2 regions of the Teredinibacter sp. KSP-S5-2 genome follow, and region 2 is predicted to be linked to the other one. Evidence: predicted binding sites of a transcription regulator. Region 2 holds the regulator's gene; the other holds the start of a gene.
What was found. Region 2 encodes sigma-54, which starts transcription at its own class of promoters, with help from an activator protein. Its sites were predicted from a motif close to TGGCACANNNNTTGCNNT; they were not measured.
Positions count from the first base shown of each region.

Region 1: the regulator sigma-54 is predicted to act here: its motif matches at 3,540-3,557, upstream of glnL (nitrogen regulation protein NR(II)).

Region 1 is NZ_CP120416.1:4,153,212-4,161,178, reverse strand. Features, by position in the region: gene P5V12_RS17615 (HAMP domain-containing sensor histidine kinase) at 1-455, shown strand, start outside; gene P5V12_RS17610 (hypothetical protein) at 513-983, shown strand; gene ntrC (nitrogen regulation protein NR(I)) at 1,051-2,457, opposite strand; gene glnL (nitrogen regulation protein NR(II)) at 2,444-3,535, opposite strand; gene P5V12_RS17595 (DUF4124 domain-containing protein) at 3,671-4,225, opposite strand; gene P5V12_RS17590 (P-loop NTPase fold protein) at 4,295-6,751, shown strand; gene rsgA (ribosome small subunit-dependent GTPase A) at 6,815-7,855, opposite strand.
Region 2 is NZ_CP120416.1:25,749-33,715, forward strand. Features, by position in the region: gene mgtE (magnesium transporter) at 1-882, opposite strand, end outside; gene P5V12_RS00115 (HPr family phosphocarrier protein) at 987-1,256, opposite strand; gene rapZ (RNase adapter RapZ) at 1,272-2,144, opposite strand; gene ptsN (PTS IIA-like nitrogen regulatory protein PtsN) at 2,162-2,692, opposite strand; gene P5V12_RS00130 (RNA polymerase factor sigma-54) at 2,762-4,252, opposite strand; gene lptB (LPS export ABC transporter ATP-binding protein) at 4,412-5,137, opposite strand; gene lptA (lipopolysaccharide transport periplasmic protein LptA) at 5,162-5,689, opposite strand; gene lptC (LPS export ABC transporter periplasmic protein LptC) at 5,676-6,305, opposite strand; gene P5V12_RS00150 (HAD-IIIA family hydrolase) at 6,320-6,850, opposite strand; gene P5V12_RS00155 (KpsF/GutQ family sugar-phosphate isomerase) at 6,859-7,851, opposite strand; gene P5V12_RS00160 (calcium/sodium antiporter) at 7,854-7,967, opposite strand, start outside.

The DNA of each region.
Region 1 (7,967 bases), 910 kb from region 2:
CTGATGTTGTGCGTGAAGCGGTGGAGTTGTTTTGTGTTTCGGAGTTGCCTGACGGTGTGGATGTCGAGCTTGAATGTGATATGCCGTTTTTTATTGTTGGTGATGTGGGTAGAGTGTTGCAGGCGTTTCGAAATTTGCTCACGTATTGTGTTCACAAGGATTGTAGCAAGATGTTTGTTACTCTTTCTGTTATCGATGATGGTCATTGGGCAGAGTTGGAGATTGGCAATGATCATGATGTGATGCAGGTTGAAACCGTGCGGGGGATGCTTTCCGTTGACAGTCGCAGGATTGCAGAAGGTGACCCGGAACGGCCTGTTGCAGCGTTAGGCCTGGCTATCGCGAATAACCTTATCCAAAAGCATGGTGGACAGCTGAAGGTCGAATCCAATACGCCAGGTGGTCTTTCATTTCACGTTCTGTTTCCCTCCACGGTTCATTCTGGTTCAGCATAGATTCAGTCTCGGTCATTTAATCTACCTCTAAAAGTGAAACGCCGGGAGGTTGGAACCATGAGACTCAAAAGAAACCGTTTACTGATCGCTTCAGTTGCGCTCACTTCAGTGTTGATGGTGTGGGGAAGTGCTGAAGCTTCGGAAAAAACTCGACCAGATATTCGAGGATTTGATGGCAGTCGAAGTGAGCATCGAGGTGACAGACGGGTTGAGCGACGCAGGGACTCGGAGCATCGTTCGCATCGCCGTCAGGAAACACGTCGAGAACACCGAACGGAGCATCGGCGAGAAAGTCGTCGCCATGGTCATCATCATTATGATGGCCATGATTTGGCGAGGGATATCCTTATTGGTGCCACCGTTTCCAGTCACTGGGGACACAGCCACAACCAATATTGTGACCATAAGCGCCGAAGACCTGTAAAACGTGGTTACTACTATCAGGATCGTTGGGGAGATTGCTATTGGATTGAGCGCTATAACGGTCACGAGATCCGCAACTCTGTTGCGAGACGTTACTGCTGGTAATTGTCGCCTATAGCTGGATGAGCACCGAAAGGTGCTCGTTTGTCAGTGATCAGCTTTTATAGACTGGTTATGCCGTAATTTTCAGTTCTTTCAATTTTCTGGTGAGTGTATTTCTTCCCCAGCCCAGCAGTTCTGCTGCGTCACGTTTTCTGCCGCGTGTGTGCCGTAAAGCAACTTCGATGAGCGTTTTTTCAAATCGTGGTGAAGCTTGTTTTAGTATGTCTGTCTGGCCGTTTTCCAGTTCCTGTTTGGCCCATATTTCCAAAGCCTTAAACCACTCCGCACTGGTGTTGATATCGGCTTTTTCGTTTTGAATCAGTTCCGGTGGTAAATCAGAAATTTTTACTTCCCTGCCGGAGGCCATAACTGTGAGCCAGCGGCAGGCGTTTTCGAGCTGTCTTACATTGCCCGGCCAGGGTAATTGACGAATATAGGAGATGGTTTCTTCTGCAAGAACTTTGTGTTCAACCGCCAGCTCTGCGGCGGCCTTACGTAAAAAATGTTTTGCTAGTTGTGGAATGTCTTCGCGTCTTTCGCTCAGCGAGGGAATATGAATGCGAATAACATTGAGTCGGTGAAATAAGTCTTCGCGAAAACGCCCTTCGGCTACCAGTTTTTCCAGGTTTTGATGGGTCGCAGCTATGACTCTGACGTCCGCCCGGGTGGGGGTGTGGCCACCGACGCGATAAAATTCACCGTCGGCCAGAACCCGTAATAAACGAGTTTGCGCATCGGCGGGCATATCGCCGATTTCATCCAGAAAAAGAGTTCCTTTATCGGCTTGTAAAAAACGGCCTTGGCGTTGACTGGCGGCACCTGTAAACGCGCCTTTTTCGTGGCCGAATAATTCTGATTCAATCAAGTCTTTAGGGATGGCGGCCATGTTTAATGCAATAAAAGGCTCGTTTTTTCTCGGGCTGTGTCGGTGCAGGGCTTTGGCTACCAACTCTTTCCCGGTTCCTGAAGCGCCATTTATTAACACCGTAATGTTGGATTGGGACAGTCGACCGATTGCACGAAACACTTCCTGCATCGCTGGCGCTTCACCAATAATTTCAGCATTAATGGACGGTGCCGGTTCAATTGGGCTTTGACTGTTTTGTGCCGCTTGCGCCAGGGCTCGCTGGGTAACATCGACGGCTTCTTCTATATCAAAGGGTTTTGGTAGATATTCAAAAGCACCTCCCTGATAGGCCGAAACAGCGCTATCTAAATCAGAGTGGGCAGTCATAATAATAACGGGTAACTGTGGGTATGATTCCTGCATTTTGGCCAGCAGAGATAAGCCGTCTATACCTGGCATTCGGACATCGCACAGTACCGCTTGTGGAGGATTGCTCTCCAATTCATCGAGCGCATCTTCGCCATTTTCAAAACATCGGGTGGATATTTGTGCTTGAGAAAGCGCCTTGTCCAGTACCCAGCGAATGGATTTATCGTCATCTATGATCCAAACAAGATTAGAAGTCATCATGTGTCCTTAAGGGGATATAAATCACAAATTCAGTTGCGTGAGTTTTGTTTTGGTATTCGATGAGGCCGTTATGTTGACCTATTAAATTCTGTGCGATGGATAAGCCCAGACCGGTTCCTGACGCTCGCCCGCTGATCATGGGAAGAAATATGTCATCAATAATCGATTCGGGAATGCCGGGGCCGTTGTCTTCTATACCTATTCGTACAACCAGCGGGTAATAGGTTTTACCAATGGTGTATTGGCGTTGGATACGGGTACTCAGGGTTATACAGGGGGCTGTTTCGTCTTCTAGTTCCTGTAGTGCCTGCATGGCGTTGCGGGCAATATTTAAAACCGCTTGAATCAGTTGCTCCTGGTCACCCAGTAATTCTGGAATACTGGGGTCGTAATCCCGTTTTACTTCTATCTGATTTTTACTTTCTGCCCGAATAATTGTGGCGACATGTTCAAGCACCGAGTGAATATTCAGTAATGCTTTTTGACTGGGCTTGTTGGGTCCCAGCAGTCTGTCGACTAAGTTCCGCAGACGATCGGTTTCGTCGATGATGACTCTGGTGTATTCACAAAGCTCACTGTCATTGAATTCTTTACTGAGCAGTTGTGCTGCCCCCCGTATACCCCCGAGAGGGTTTTTGATTTCATGTGCCAGGCTGCGTGCGAGGTTGCGGGATGTCTCCCGGTAGGATAACAAGGCTTCCTCTCGGCTAATTTTCATGAGCCTGTCTTGAGGCTGAACCTCAATGATAATGTTGCCGGTTTCCGGGCTGGGGGAAACGGAGTAGTCGACTGTAATTTTTTGTTGATTATGCAGTGTCCATTGCGCCTTGCGCTTGGTGAAATTGAGGTTTTCGCGCAATGCGTGTTGCAATGAGTTGGGAGTGCCATCCTTAGCTGAAAAGCAGTCGTGTATGTGTCGACCCTGCATTTGGTCACAGCTTAAGCCAAATAGAAACTCTGCGGATGCATTCAGGTGATAGATGCGGAGGTTGTCGTCCACCACGATCACTGCGGTCATCAGAGAGTCCAGAACAAGTTTATAGTCCATTTGTGTTTTGGGTGTAGTTGAGGTTGTCATGGCTACAGCAATATCCGAACCAACATTGGTATTTGGATTGAGCTCCCATATACAGCGGGGTACAGCGAAGGGAGGAAAACCGGTGATTGATTATAATGCTAGCCCTCGCACCAAGTTGGTGCAAGGGCTTGTGGGTTAAGATTTGGGGGAGGCTCTGGGTTTTCGGTTCGGCCGAATTATGTGAATGGTAACGGGAGGGGATGTGATCACCGCTTCGCCCTGACGACCGATCATGGTTGCGATAATGGTTTTCTCCCCGCGATCGATCCGTTTTACCGGTATTTCAATTGCTCCCGCGCCTTTCGCCAGGGTGTATTCCTGTCCGGAAAAACTAATGGAGATGTGTGAGTAGCTTGGCATATCTCCCTTGATTTCCACCGCTACGGTAATGCTGTCCTGGGTCGGCCCAATTTGACTGCCGTTGGTAGGAGAGGTCAAAACCATGGTTGTTTCGGGAATGAATGCTTTACCCTGCTGAATTGTTCTGGGGCGGTACTGAACCGGAGGTTGAGTGTTTATCGGTGGTAAATCCACCTCCTTGGCTTGTTTATTGGCCCCGGGAGTATCGGTGTAAGTTACCCGGCCTTTATCGTCCACTGTTTTATATACTTCATCTGCCCAACTTAGATGGGCCATAATGAGAGCTACTGATATCAGTAGCATACGAGGGAATAATTGGTTGTTTTGCATGGTTCTCTCCCCGCAAGTGCATAGCACCGTCATATTAAGCTTTTAACACGATACTGGGAACGTCTACTCATGGAAACTGTAGAACTGCGAAACTTAGATGAGCAAATCAATCAGTTAGTTCGACAAAAGCCGGATTCACAAAAACAATTGCTGCTGATGCTGGCTGCTCGATCGATCTTCAGGTCATTGCCCTTGCTGCCTTTGCCTGGCGCTACGCAGGGAGTCTCCGAAAAGGTGGAAAAATTCAATAGAGAAGACGAGACAATCACCACTGGAGACTTGCTTTCGCTTTATTCCGTTTTGATTTGTGCCTACCAGGACGCGTTAGGCCAGGAGCATGAGTTGAAATTAGAGGAGTTTGGCCGCTCCTTGAGGGAAGCGCACTCCCGCTTTGAGAAAAGTGAAGCGTTTGCTCCGTTATTTTTATCCTTTGCTAACTTGGCTGAGTTGGGACTTGATCAGGGGATGGAATCAAACGCCGCACTCTGTGGGGAAATTCTTAGCTCGGAAATTGGATTGTGGCACAGGCAGGGAAGTGAGGTTGCAAGCTTAAGCGAGCAAGCGATTAGTTCTGATGTGAGCTACCTATCCGAGCATTCTGTGTCGGCACTTTCTGAACAGAAGCTTTGGCCTGCAACCTCTGATGAGTTAAAACAACTCTATGAGTCGGTGTTCCTTGAGGCTCTCGCACGGGTAATTAGTCAAGCTGGTTCAGTTGATGAAGAAAATGCGCTATCGACAATTTATGCCAGTTATCAAAAAATTATTGAACGAAACTTTGAAGATGAAAAACTGCGAGCAGATTTTCTGGTTGCACCCGAAACAGGAGGAAAAAAAGAAGATCATCTGGATCGAGAAGGGCTAGTGAGTTCGCTGGCGAATTTGTTGACGGATCGTCGCAATGGTGAGCATTTAACCATTGGTTTGTTGGGGCATTGGGGGTCGGGTAAAACCCGCGTTATAGATTTGTTAAAGCAACGTCTCAGGAAAAATCGAAAACAGCCTTTTCTGTTTGGTGAGTTTAATGCCTGGGCTTATGAGCATTCAAAAAATATTCAGGCGGGGCTGGCTCAGGAAATGATGGATGCGCTCACGAGTTGTCATTTGGGGTTTGAGTTGGAAGGTGCAAAGGGCGTTAAACGGTTTTTGTATGTGCTGACGAATCAATGTGTGCAAATTGGCTGGAACTTGACCATGCGAATTTGGTTGGCGTTGTGTTTTTCATATAAAAAATACACAACCAAAATGACAATTATCAGCATGTTTGTTTTGAGTGTCGTGCTGTTTCATGACTCTATATACCACTATCTTGTTAAGTGGAAGTTATATACCGCAGATAAGCATTGGCTCGGAGCGGGGTCTGTTTTAGTTTTGATGGCAACGTTGTTTACTTTTTATAAACAATTTCGTGTGTTACTTGCACAGCCCTTTACCAAAGAATTGCTGACTTACGTGCGTTTGCCTGATTATGCGGAGCATTTAGGGCAGGTTGCTGTTATGAAGGATGACATTCGGTTAATGTGTAATATTCGTCTACGTACACCGAGTGTTGATAAGTATGATTTTAATTTGAATATCGGTCCTAAACGACGAATGTTATTTGTTGTCGATGATCTGGATCGATGTGGTCCAGAAGGTATTGTCAAAACATTTGAGGCAATCCGTTTGGTTTTGGATATTCCTCAAGTAACGGTGTTGATTGCAGTTGATCAGCGAATTGCGTTAGCGGCGATGGCGCTGCACTACGAGTCTTTAGAAAAATATCATGCGTTAAATGATGCAAAGGCAATTGCTCGGGATTATTTGGGTAAGATGATTCATCTGCCTATTTTGTTACAGGAGCCTGAACCCAATACCGTTCGTCAGTTTTTGGGATATATCTGGGGTGATGACCAGCAAAAGCGAAGTCAATGGCAGGGAATACTCAGTCAGGTAGATAAAAATGGATATTTGATTGAAGTGGATTCCAAAAAGAAAGCTGTTTCCGGTGGGGCTGCTTCTGGAAGTTCTCTAGTTGGTAATATTTCTTCAGAGAAGATAATTAAAAGTATTATTTCGCACCCGCTATTCGGTGGGGACAAAGATACGGAATCTAACTTTCAGCATGGTTTGAGTGATCAACAAAAAGCAGCTTTTTCTTTTTGGGCAAATCGCTTTGAACTATCCAACCCAAGGCAGCTTAAACGTCTGCACAATAGCTATAATTTGGTTCGCCTGGTTTCTAATGATGAAGATACGCCTGTTCTTGATGACAAACCCTTAAGTTATGGCTTGATTGTCGCTCTGTTTTCAATTGAATACATCAATAGTATCGAAGACGCGGCGTACAGAGATAAACTAATGAATTGCCTTTACTATGATAAATGTGAAGATGAAGTTCATGAGTCGGATGTTGCTATTTTTGATGAGGCAAAAAGTGTCATTCAAACTGCCTCCGAACGCTTCTACTTAAAAACGGAAGATTATGATGATAGAGCAACCTTTTTAAATTTTGTTTCGTTGTTTGTCCTCCCTGCTATTGATTAACCGTGATATACCAAGTCATCCTTCTAGGATGACTTGGTATTGGTGGTTTAGCTCGTCGGAAGTCTATTCTCCTCGTTTTATCTTGTATGAGTCGATCATAGTATTGTGGTAAAACTTGCTTAAGCTTTTCTCCTTCGCGCGCTTTTCAGCAATCGAAATACTGTTGAACTCAGCCTCGTGAATCAGTTTTCGATAGTTTTCCAGCCTTCTTGCATCAATTTGTCCAGTTGCAACTTGCTCGAGTACCGCGCAACCAGGTTCGTTTTCATGTTTGCAATCACTGAACTTACACTTATTTGCGAGTTGGTGTATTTCAGTAAAGACTTCTTCTATATTTTCCTTGTCAGCCAGTATTTGGATTTCTCTCATGCCGGGTGTATCTAAAATGACTCCGCCTTGTGGTAATAAATGCAGGCTGCGAGCAGTAGTTGTATGCTTTCCTTTGCCATCGTTCTCACGGATTGCTTGTGTGGTTTGCACTCCGTTCCCGATCAGACTATTTACCAGGCTGGATTTACCAACACCTGAAGAGCCAACAACGGTTAGTGTTTGCCCGGCTTTGCACCAGGGGGTGAGCTGTTCAACATCGGTCGATAAAGTGTTTAACGCAAATACCGGTAAAAAAGGGTTGAGTTTTTCTACTGCATATCGTTTGTCTTCATAATCAGGACAAAGGTCGGCTTTAGAAAGAATTACCACTGCTTCTGCCCCGGATTGTTGGGTTAAAGCCAGGTAGCGTTCAATTCGGTTAAGATTAAAATCTTCGTTCAGTGAACAGACAATCATTACTGTATCGATATTCGCAGCGATTAATTGCTCTGACGATTGTTTGCCTGCAGATTTTCGAGAAAACAGAGATAAACGCTCTAGGCTTCGAATTGGTTTGTTTTCTTTATCTAGAACAAGCCAATCACCAACCGTTAATGTGTCCAGGTGTTTGGGGTAAGCAATCAGGCGCTTACCTTGTTCCATTAGCAAATCGAGATGGGATTTATGCACGCCGGAGACTCTACCAATGAAATGGTTTTCTAGCTCGGATAACGAAAGCTGTTGTTGGAAAAAGGTTTTCCAACCTAATTGAAAAAGGGAATATTGTGTAGACATGAGAAGCCCTAACGTAATTGACGTCAATAACTCAGGGGCTGTGTAAGTGCCCCGGCTTTAAACCGGGCCTGGAATAGTCAGTATATTGGTTAACTGAATGCCCGGAAGGTTC
Region 2 (7,967 bases):
CAGCCAAATGGCGCGCCTGGGGATGGTTTTTGCGACGGGAGCGAAGGTATCTTCTTCTTCGTCCAAACCTGCCAGACTCATTAGAGAGTGATCAGCATCTTCCCGGATTACGTCCACCACGTCATCGATAGTGATACGCCCAAGGAGCTTTCCCTGGTCATCCACAACCGGAGCGGAAATCCAGTCGTGTTGTTCAAACAGAATTGCGACTTCACTATCGACCATATTTGCTGGTATGGCGTTAATGTCTGTCACCATGACTTCGCGTACGGTGGTACTGGGGTCTGAGGTCAGTAATTTACTTAACGGCAACAAACCGAGATATTCATCTTTACGGTTAACGACTATCAGACTATCAGTGGAAGGCGGTAATTCGTTATGTCGGCGCAAGTAGCGCAGTACAACATCCAAGGTAAACCTGGGGCGTACGGTGATGGTATCGGTGTTGGTTAAGCCGCCTGCCGTTTCTTCGTCGTAGGAGAGTACTGCCTCAACGCGTTGTCGGTCTTGCTCGGTCATAGCCGACAGCACTTCTTGAATAACTTGCTCGGGCAGTTGTTGCAGAATATCTGCAATGTCATCCGTTTCCAGGCCTTCGGTTATTTCGGCAACGGCTTCAGCGTCCATGTCGCTGAGTATGTGCGACCGAAGTTCATCCGGTAATTCTTCAATGACTTCACCGGTGCTGGATTTATCGACCAACTCCCACAACAGTGTTCTGGAAGGTGGCGGTGACGATTCTATGAGACGGGCTATTTCTACCGGCTTTAGTCCATTTACCAGACGGGCAATTTGACGCAAGGTACCGCCGTCGAGCATATTGTGAATACGCTCGATATGAACCCTGGATGGGTGCTTGATTTCTTCCGCGGGGGCTTGCATTCAATAAAAAACTCTACTGTTTATGAGGAGTTTGACTCGCTATCAAATTTTTGCTGGAGCAGAAGATAACGAAAGCTAAATTAGATTGCTACAGAAATATTCTTTTATTCTCCTTCGCCAAATTTATCGTTAATTAAATCACACAGTGCGTCCATGGCTTCCTGTTCGTCATTTCCTTCGGTCACAAGTGTGACTTCACTGCCTTTGGTTGCAGCAAGGAGCATGAGAGAAATAATGCTTTTTACGTCTACCTGCTTATCGTTAAAAGAAATCATCACGCGGCTTTCATAGCGGTTGGCCAAGTTGGAAAGCTTGGTTGCAGCGCGGGCGTGCAGACCGAGTTTATTGATGATTTCAATTTTTCTTTCAAGCATGAATTCGTTCCTGAATTACTGTCCGGGGATCTGTTCTAGTTGACGATGGCGAACCTGAACATTTCCATAGTGTTGTTTCATCTGCTGGCTTAAGCGTTCACACAGGTATACGGAACGATGCATACCCCCCGTACAGCCAATCGCAATGGTTAAATAGCTGCGGTTGCTTTGTTCGAACTGAGGTGCCCACTTGTGAATAAAATGGTATAGATCCTCTTCCATTTCCTGTACTTCTTTTTGTCTGGCGAGGAAATTTATAACTTCTTCCTCCAGTCCCGATTTGGATCTGAGTTCTGGGCTCCAGTACGGATTTGGTAAACAGCGTACATCGAAGACAAAATCGGCATCGACTGGGACGCCATATTTAAAGCCAAAGGAGGTAAACATAATTGCCGTTCCCGAAGAAGATTCCCCGACAACCAAACGCTTAATGGTTCCACGTAGTTCATGGATACTCATACGCGTGGTGTCGATGGTAAAACTTGCAGAATTGGCAATAGGAGCAAGGATCTGCTTTTCTTTGGCAATGGCCTCATTGAGACCAATGTTATCGTCTGACAGAGGGTGTTTACGGCGGGTTTCGCTAAAACGTTTTAAGAGTACTTCCCTTGAAGTATCCAGATAAACAACGTCGCCACTAGTTCCCGGGTGTGTTAGGGAACGGATAATATCCGGTACCTTACTTAAATCACTATGGAAATTACGGGCATCAATGCCAACGGCAATTTTCTGTTCGCTTTGCTTATTAGCGGATTGAATATGCGCGATTAAGGCGGGTAATAGATCAGCGGGAAGATTATCTATGCAGGTGAAACCTTCGTCTTCTAGAAGGTGTAAGGCTGAGGTTTTGCCCGACCCTGATCTGCCACTGATAATAACTAAACGCATATTGCCACCTTGTTTTATTAATGGCTGGTTTGTTGAGTGATGAGCTGAAATAGCTGCTCGTCGCTGGATGCTTCGCGAAGGTGTTTTACCAGTTCCGCTTTTTGCATGGCTTCGGCGACGTTTGCCAGGGTTTCCAGGTGCTCTGCTTCAGCATTTTCCGGCACCAACATGGCGAACAGTAAATCGACAGGTCGACTGTCTGCGGAATCGAAATCGATGGGGTCGTCCAGTGTGATACAAGCTCCCAGTGTTTCGCCTCCGGTATTACAGCGGCAATGCGGAATGGCAATGCCTTCACCGATACCCGTTGAACCTAATTTTTCCCGTTCAACCAGATTGGTAAATAGTTCGTCGGCGTCTATCCCTTCGCAATACTGTGCAAAAAGGTACGAAAGCTGCTCAAGGAGCTTCTTTTTACTGGTGGAATTCCATTTGGCCCGTGTTCGATCCTGAGTGAGAATTGATTTTATTTGCATGACTTTCGGATACTTACTTTTAAACCATTCATAACCAAAAAAACCAAAAGCATGGGTACCGCTTTTGGTCATTTATAACCTAACTATTTTACCAGTATTTGATACTGGCTTCAGGGGTGCCAACCCTAACATTATTGGCGTTTACACTAAACGTTTACGCTCATTGGACGGGGGAATACCCAGTGATTCACGGTATTTCGCAATCGTCCTTCGTGCAACCTTGATACCTTGTTCTGCAAGGAGTGCTGTAATTTTAGAATCACTGAGCGGCTTTTTCGCGTTTTCTGCCGCAACCAGTTTTTTAATTATGGCTCGAATTGCTGTCGATGAGCACTCTCCGCCACTGTCTGTAGCAACATGGCTGGAGAAAAAGTATTTCAGTTCAAAAATCCCCTGTGGGGTATGCATATATTTCTGCGTGGTAACACGCGAAATGGTGGATTCATGCATTTCCACTTCTTCTGCCACATCATGTAAGACCATCGGTCGCATGGCTTCCGGTCCATGATCGAGAAACCCCTGTTGTTTTTCAACAATGCATGTCGCGACCTTTAATAAGGTTTCATTGCGGCTTTGCAGGCTTTTCAAAAACCAGCGGGCTTCCTGTAGGTTATCCCGAAGAAAGGTGTTGTCACTGCTGGAGTCGGCGCGCTTAACCAGAGAAGCATAGTCCTGATTAATGCGTATTTTAGGGGCTATCTCCGGATTGAGTTGTACCTGCCAGCGGTTGTTTTCCTTTTGTACGAAAACATCTGGTACTACGTATTCTGCGGTCTCAGTACTGATGGCATCGCCGGGTCTGGGATTAAGGCTCTGAATCAGGGCAATGGCTTTTTGCAGCTGCGGCTCTTTTACTTTGAGCCTGCGCATGAGTTGTTTGAAGTCTCTGCTACCTAGCAACTCCAAATACTGGTTTACGATACTTTTCGCGGTGGCCAGCTCTTCTGTTTCCGGTGCTAAATGGGAAAGCTGAATCATCAGGCATTCACGAATGTCCTGGCTGGCTACCCCAACCGGATCGAACTGTTGGACGCGATGCAGGACGGCAATGACTTCGTCCATTTCCAACTCTTCGTGATGCTTTACTATGCCCTCGAATATTTCGTCCGCGGTTTGGCTGAGCATTCCCGAGGGTTCGACGGCATCAATAATAACTTCGGCGATCTCCCGATCCAGATCGGACATGGGAGTCAAGTTAAGTTGCCAGTGGAGGTGATCCTGCAGGGTTTCTGTCACCGCCCGCCGTGATTCAAAGTCGAAATCCTCGTTGTCTGGTTTTGAAAGACCCGAACCGGAAGGTGCAGATTGATAAACATCATCCCAGCTGGTGTCGACGGCAAGATCATTTGGAATGTCCTCGCTCCATTCGCTGTCGGTTGCTGAGGAATCGTCGTAGTTGTCCCGTTCTGAGGTTTCTTGCTCGTTGGACTTGCTTTCTGATTGATCTTTACTGGTGTCTTGAGAGGCTTCTCCACTGTCTTCCTGGGTTTCCAGCATCGGGTTGCTGTCTAACGCTTCCTGAATTTCAGCCTGGAGATCGAGTGTGGAAAGCTGGAGAAGACGAATGGCCTGCTGTAGCTGAGGAGTCATCGTCAGCTGCTGACCCATTTTTAACTGCAGGGTTTGCTTCATAGTCTGCTAAATCTTTGAGATTACTCGAATTTTTTACCAGTAGATTTCAAAAGTTTAGTCGCGACTAGAGCGACAAGCAATGGCTTTTTTGCTTTTTCGAAGCAAAGTTTGTGCCGCGCCAAGAGCTAAGAGGGTAGGTGGATGAGTTTTTGTTGCAAGTTAAAGCGTAAAGTGCTGACCAAGGTATACTTCGCGAACTTTTTTGTTGTTCAGTACTTCGCCCGCATCGCCTTCAGCAATGATATGCCCTTCCGATACAATATAGGCCTTTTCGCAGATATCGAGAGTTTCCCGAACGTTGTGATCAGTGATTAATACCCCGATTCCCCGGTCTCGCAGCTGTTTTATGATGTCCTTAATGTCGCTCACAGAAATAGGGTCGACACCGGCAAAGGGTTCGTCCAGCAAGATAAACTGGGGTTCAGCTGCCAAAGCGCGAGCGATCTCAACGCGTCGTCGTTCACCCCCGGATAACGCCATGCCCAAGCTGTCTTTGATATGGGTAATATGAAATTCTTCGAGCAGGTTCTGCAGGGCTTGGTTTCTGTCTCCCCGCCGTAAATCGTCACGAGTTTCCAATATCGCCATGATATTGTCGGAAACTGTCATTTTTCGGAACACCGATGCTTCCTGCGGAAGATAGCCCAGTCCTGCTTTGGCTCGACCGTGCATTGGCAAATGGGTGACGTCTTTGCCGTCAATAAATACATTACCTCGCTCGGGTTTGACGATGCCGGCAATCATATAAAAGCACGTTGTTTTACCCGCCCCGTTGGGGCCTAGCAAACCAACAACCTGACCGTCATTCACGCTCATGGAAACATCAATAACGACTTGGCGACCTTTGTAGCTTTTGGCGAGGTGTTTGGCGTGCAGCTGGGGCATGAAAACGTTTTTCCTGGATGAATGCTAGTTTTTCAAGGATTTGGCCGGAATGACCATACGTACTCTGCCATCGTCTCCGTCGGTATTGGTGCCGCCAGCTCTAACAACAGATTTTTTCACATCATATTCAATTTTATCGCCACTCAGGCTGGTGCCTTCCTGTTTGAGCAGAGCCTTGCCCAATAAGAATAGCGTGGCGTTATTCACTTGGTATTCGAGCGTTTGTGCGGTGGCTTTTACTTCCGCTTCATCGGCTGCTGGCTTTTGTTTATAGGTTGCGGGTTTCCCCGTTGCGACAACTTTGGATACTTTATTGCGTTCACTATAAATCACCACTTTGTCTGCCGTGATTTCCATGCTGCCCTGTTCCATGATCACCCGACCTGAATAGGTTGTGGTGCCTTTTATTTCATCTCTTTCGGCCTGGTCAGATTGAATAGTAATCGGTTGTTCTTTATCGCTTGGCAAAGCAAAAACAGGATGCCCAAGCGCAAGACAGACAATAAAAACTGTCAGGCGAGAGATAAGTTGTCTCGGGCTAAATAGGGTCATGAACGCCTCGTACATTGGACAGAAGCTTAATTCGTTTTTCATTGAGGTTGGCAATCATGCCGATTGCTGTGATTTCTCCACTTGGGGTCGTGATCTTAACAGGCTTATCGGTTTCTACCAGTTTTTCTCGTGGAAAAATAGTGAGTTCCTCTGTTTGCAGCGAAGAGGTATTTCCTTTTTTATCGGTTTGCCAGATTTTTACGTCTTGCCACAGGTTCAGTAATTCGCCCTTTTCGCTGAGCTTGCCATTGATGGATTCGATGAACCAGGGTGCAACATCCATAAACAGCTGTACGGAAGGTTTATCTATCAGCGTGTAATCCCTGGCAGGCAGATAGCCGCCTTCTTCTGTTGTCTGCTCAGGAACCTGGTAGTACTCCAATTTTTCTGCATTGAATACATAATCCAGTGCACCTTCTTCGTTAAAGTGCTGTGAAGATGTCTGATGGGCAACTGCAATGGGTGTTTTGTCTTCTTCTTCGGTTTCTGCCTGAGGGGTTGGGTTTAGAAAGCGGTCTGGCGAATCGATAACAAACGCCAAGCCCATAATGACAAGCAGTACGCCGATCAGGTAGAACGTATTAATGTTGATGAGTTTTTTGAGCTTGGCAAACATAGGGAGTATTTTGCTCAGGATATGTATTGAGCAAGCGCCGTATCAAATGACCCTTGGGCTTGCATGATAAAATCACAGGCTTCTCGAACCGCACCTTCACCGCCCGCTCTGGTGCTTTGCCAGTGTGACCTTTCCACCATAACCGGCAGGGCATTGGCCACAGTCAGTGCGAGGCCAACTTTGGTCATCACTGTTAAGTCCGGGTAGTCGTCCCCCATAAAGGCTATTTCGTCCAGCTCACAGGGAAAGCTCTTGAGTAGTTCGCATAGTGCAGAGTACTTATCTTCCCTTCCTTGAATCAAGAATTGTATTCCCAAATCCTGAGCGCGTTTTTCAACGATATGGCTACTTCTGCCGGTAATAATGCCCACTTCTACCCCGGAACGACGCAGCATTTTGATTCCGTGACCGTCCAGAGTGTTAAAGGCCTTGTGCTCAACACCTTGGTCATTGAAATAAATTTTGCCATCGCTCAATACGCCATCGACATCGAGCAGAAGCAGTTTTATTTTTTTTGCTTTTTGAATAACAGTTTCTGAGGTCATATCAAATGTTAAATAATTCCTGCTCGAAGTAAGTCGTGCATATGCAATATGCCTGCAATAGTGCCGCTTTTTTCCAGCACCACTAACGCGGTGATTTTTCGGGATTCCATAAGGTTTAACGCTTCAACAGCTAGCGTGTTGGGTTTTACCGTCAACGGGTTTTTGGACATAACAGAAGAAATTGGTTCCCGATTCACATCAATTTGTTTGTCCAGGCAGCGTCGTAAATCCCCATCGGTAAAAATACCGAGCAATTCATTTGTGTCATCAGTGACGGTTGTCATACCGAAACCTTTTTGACTCATTTCTGCAAGTGCTTCGGTAATAACTGCATCCTGAGCGACATAGGGAATTTTGTCGCTTGAATGCATGAGGTCGGAGACCCTTAACAACAATTTTTTGCCAAGGGCACCACCTGGGTGTGAGAAAGCAAAGTCCTCGGCAGTAAAGCCGCGGGCTTCGAGCAGGGCTACTGCCAGGGCGTCGCCCATTACCAGTGTTGCGGTTGTGCTGGAAGTCGGGGCCAAGTCCAGAGGACAGGCTTCGGTATTTACGCTGATATCCAGATTAATATCTGCCGCTTCTGCCAGGGCTGAGCTTTCTTTTCCCGTCATACTGATTAGTGGTACACCAAGACGTTTGAGCATGGGTAGCAAGCTCACGATTTCGGCTGAAGTACCAGAATTAGATATAGCAATCACCAGATCTTCGCTGGTGATCATCCCTAGATCGCCATGATTGGCTTCGCCCGGGTGTACAAAAAAAGAGGGGGTACCTGTGCTGGCCAGTGTGGCAGCCATTTTTTTTGCTATATGGCCGGATTTTCCCATCCCTGTTACAACAACGCGTCCACAGCAGGTCAAAATTGTCTGGCAGGCTTTACTAAAGTTTTCACCAATGCGTTCTTCCAAGGCTGCAATCGCATCTTTTTCCATCGAAATAGTGCGCTTTGCGGATCGAACAAAGTCAAAGGTGAGGTCGTATCGGCTATCTAGGGTCATTTTTATACGGAAAACGAAAATAAATAGAAGTAATAACCTAGGTAGCTTAGCAGCATAAATGCACCAGCAAAACGACCTATTCTTGCTTTGCTGTCTATCGTGTTTGATCCAAATGA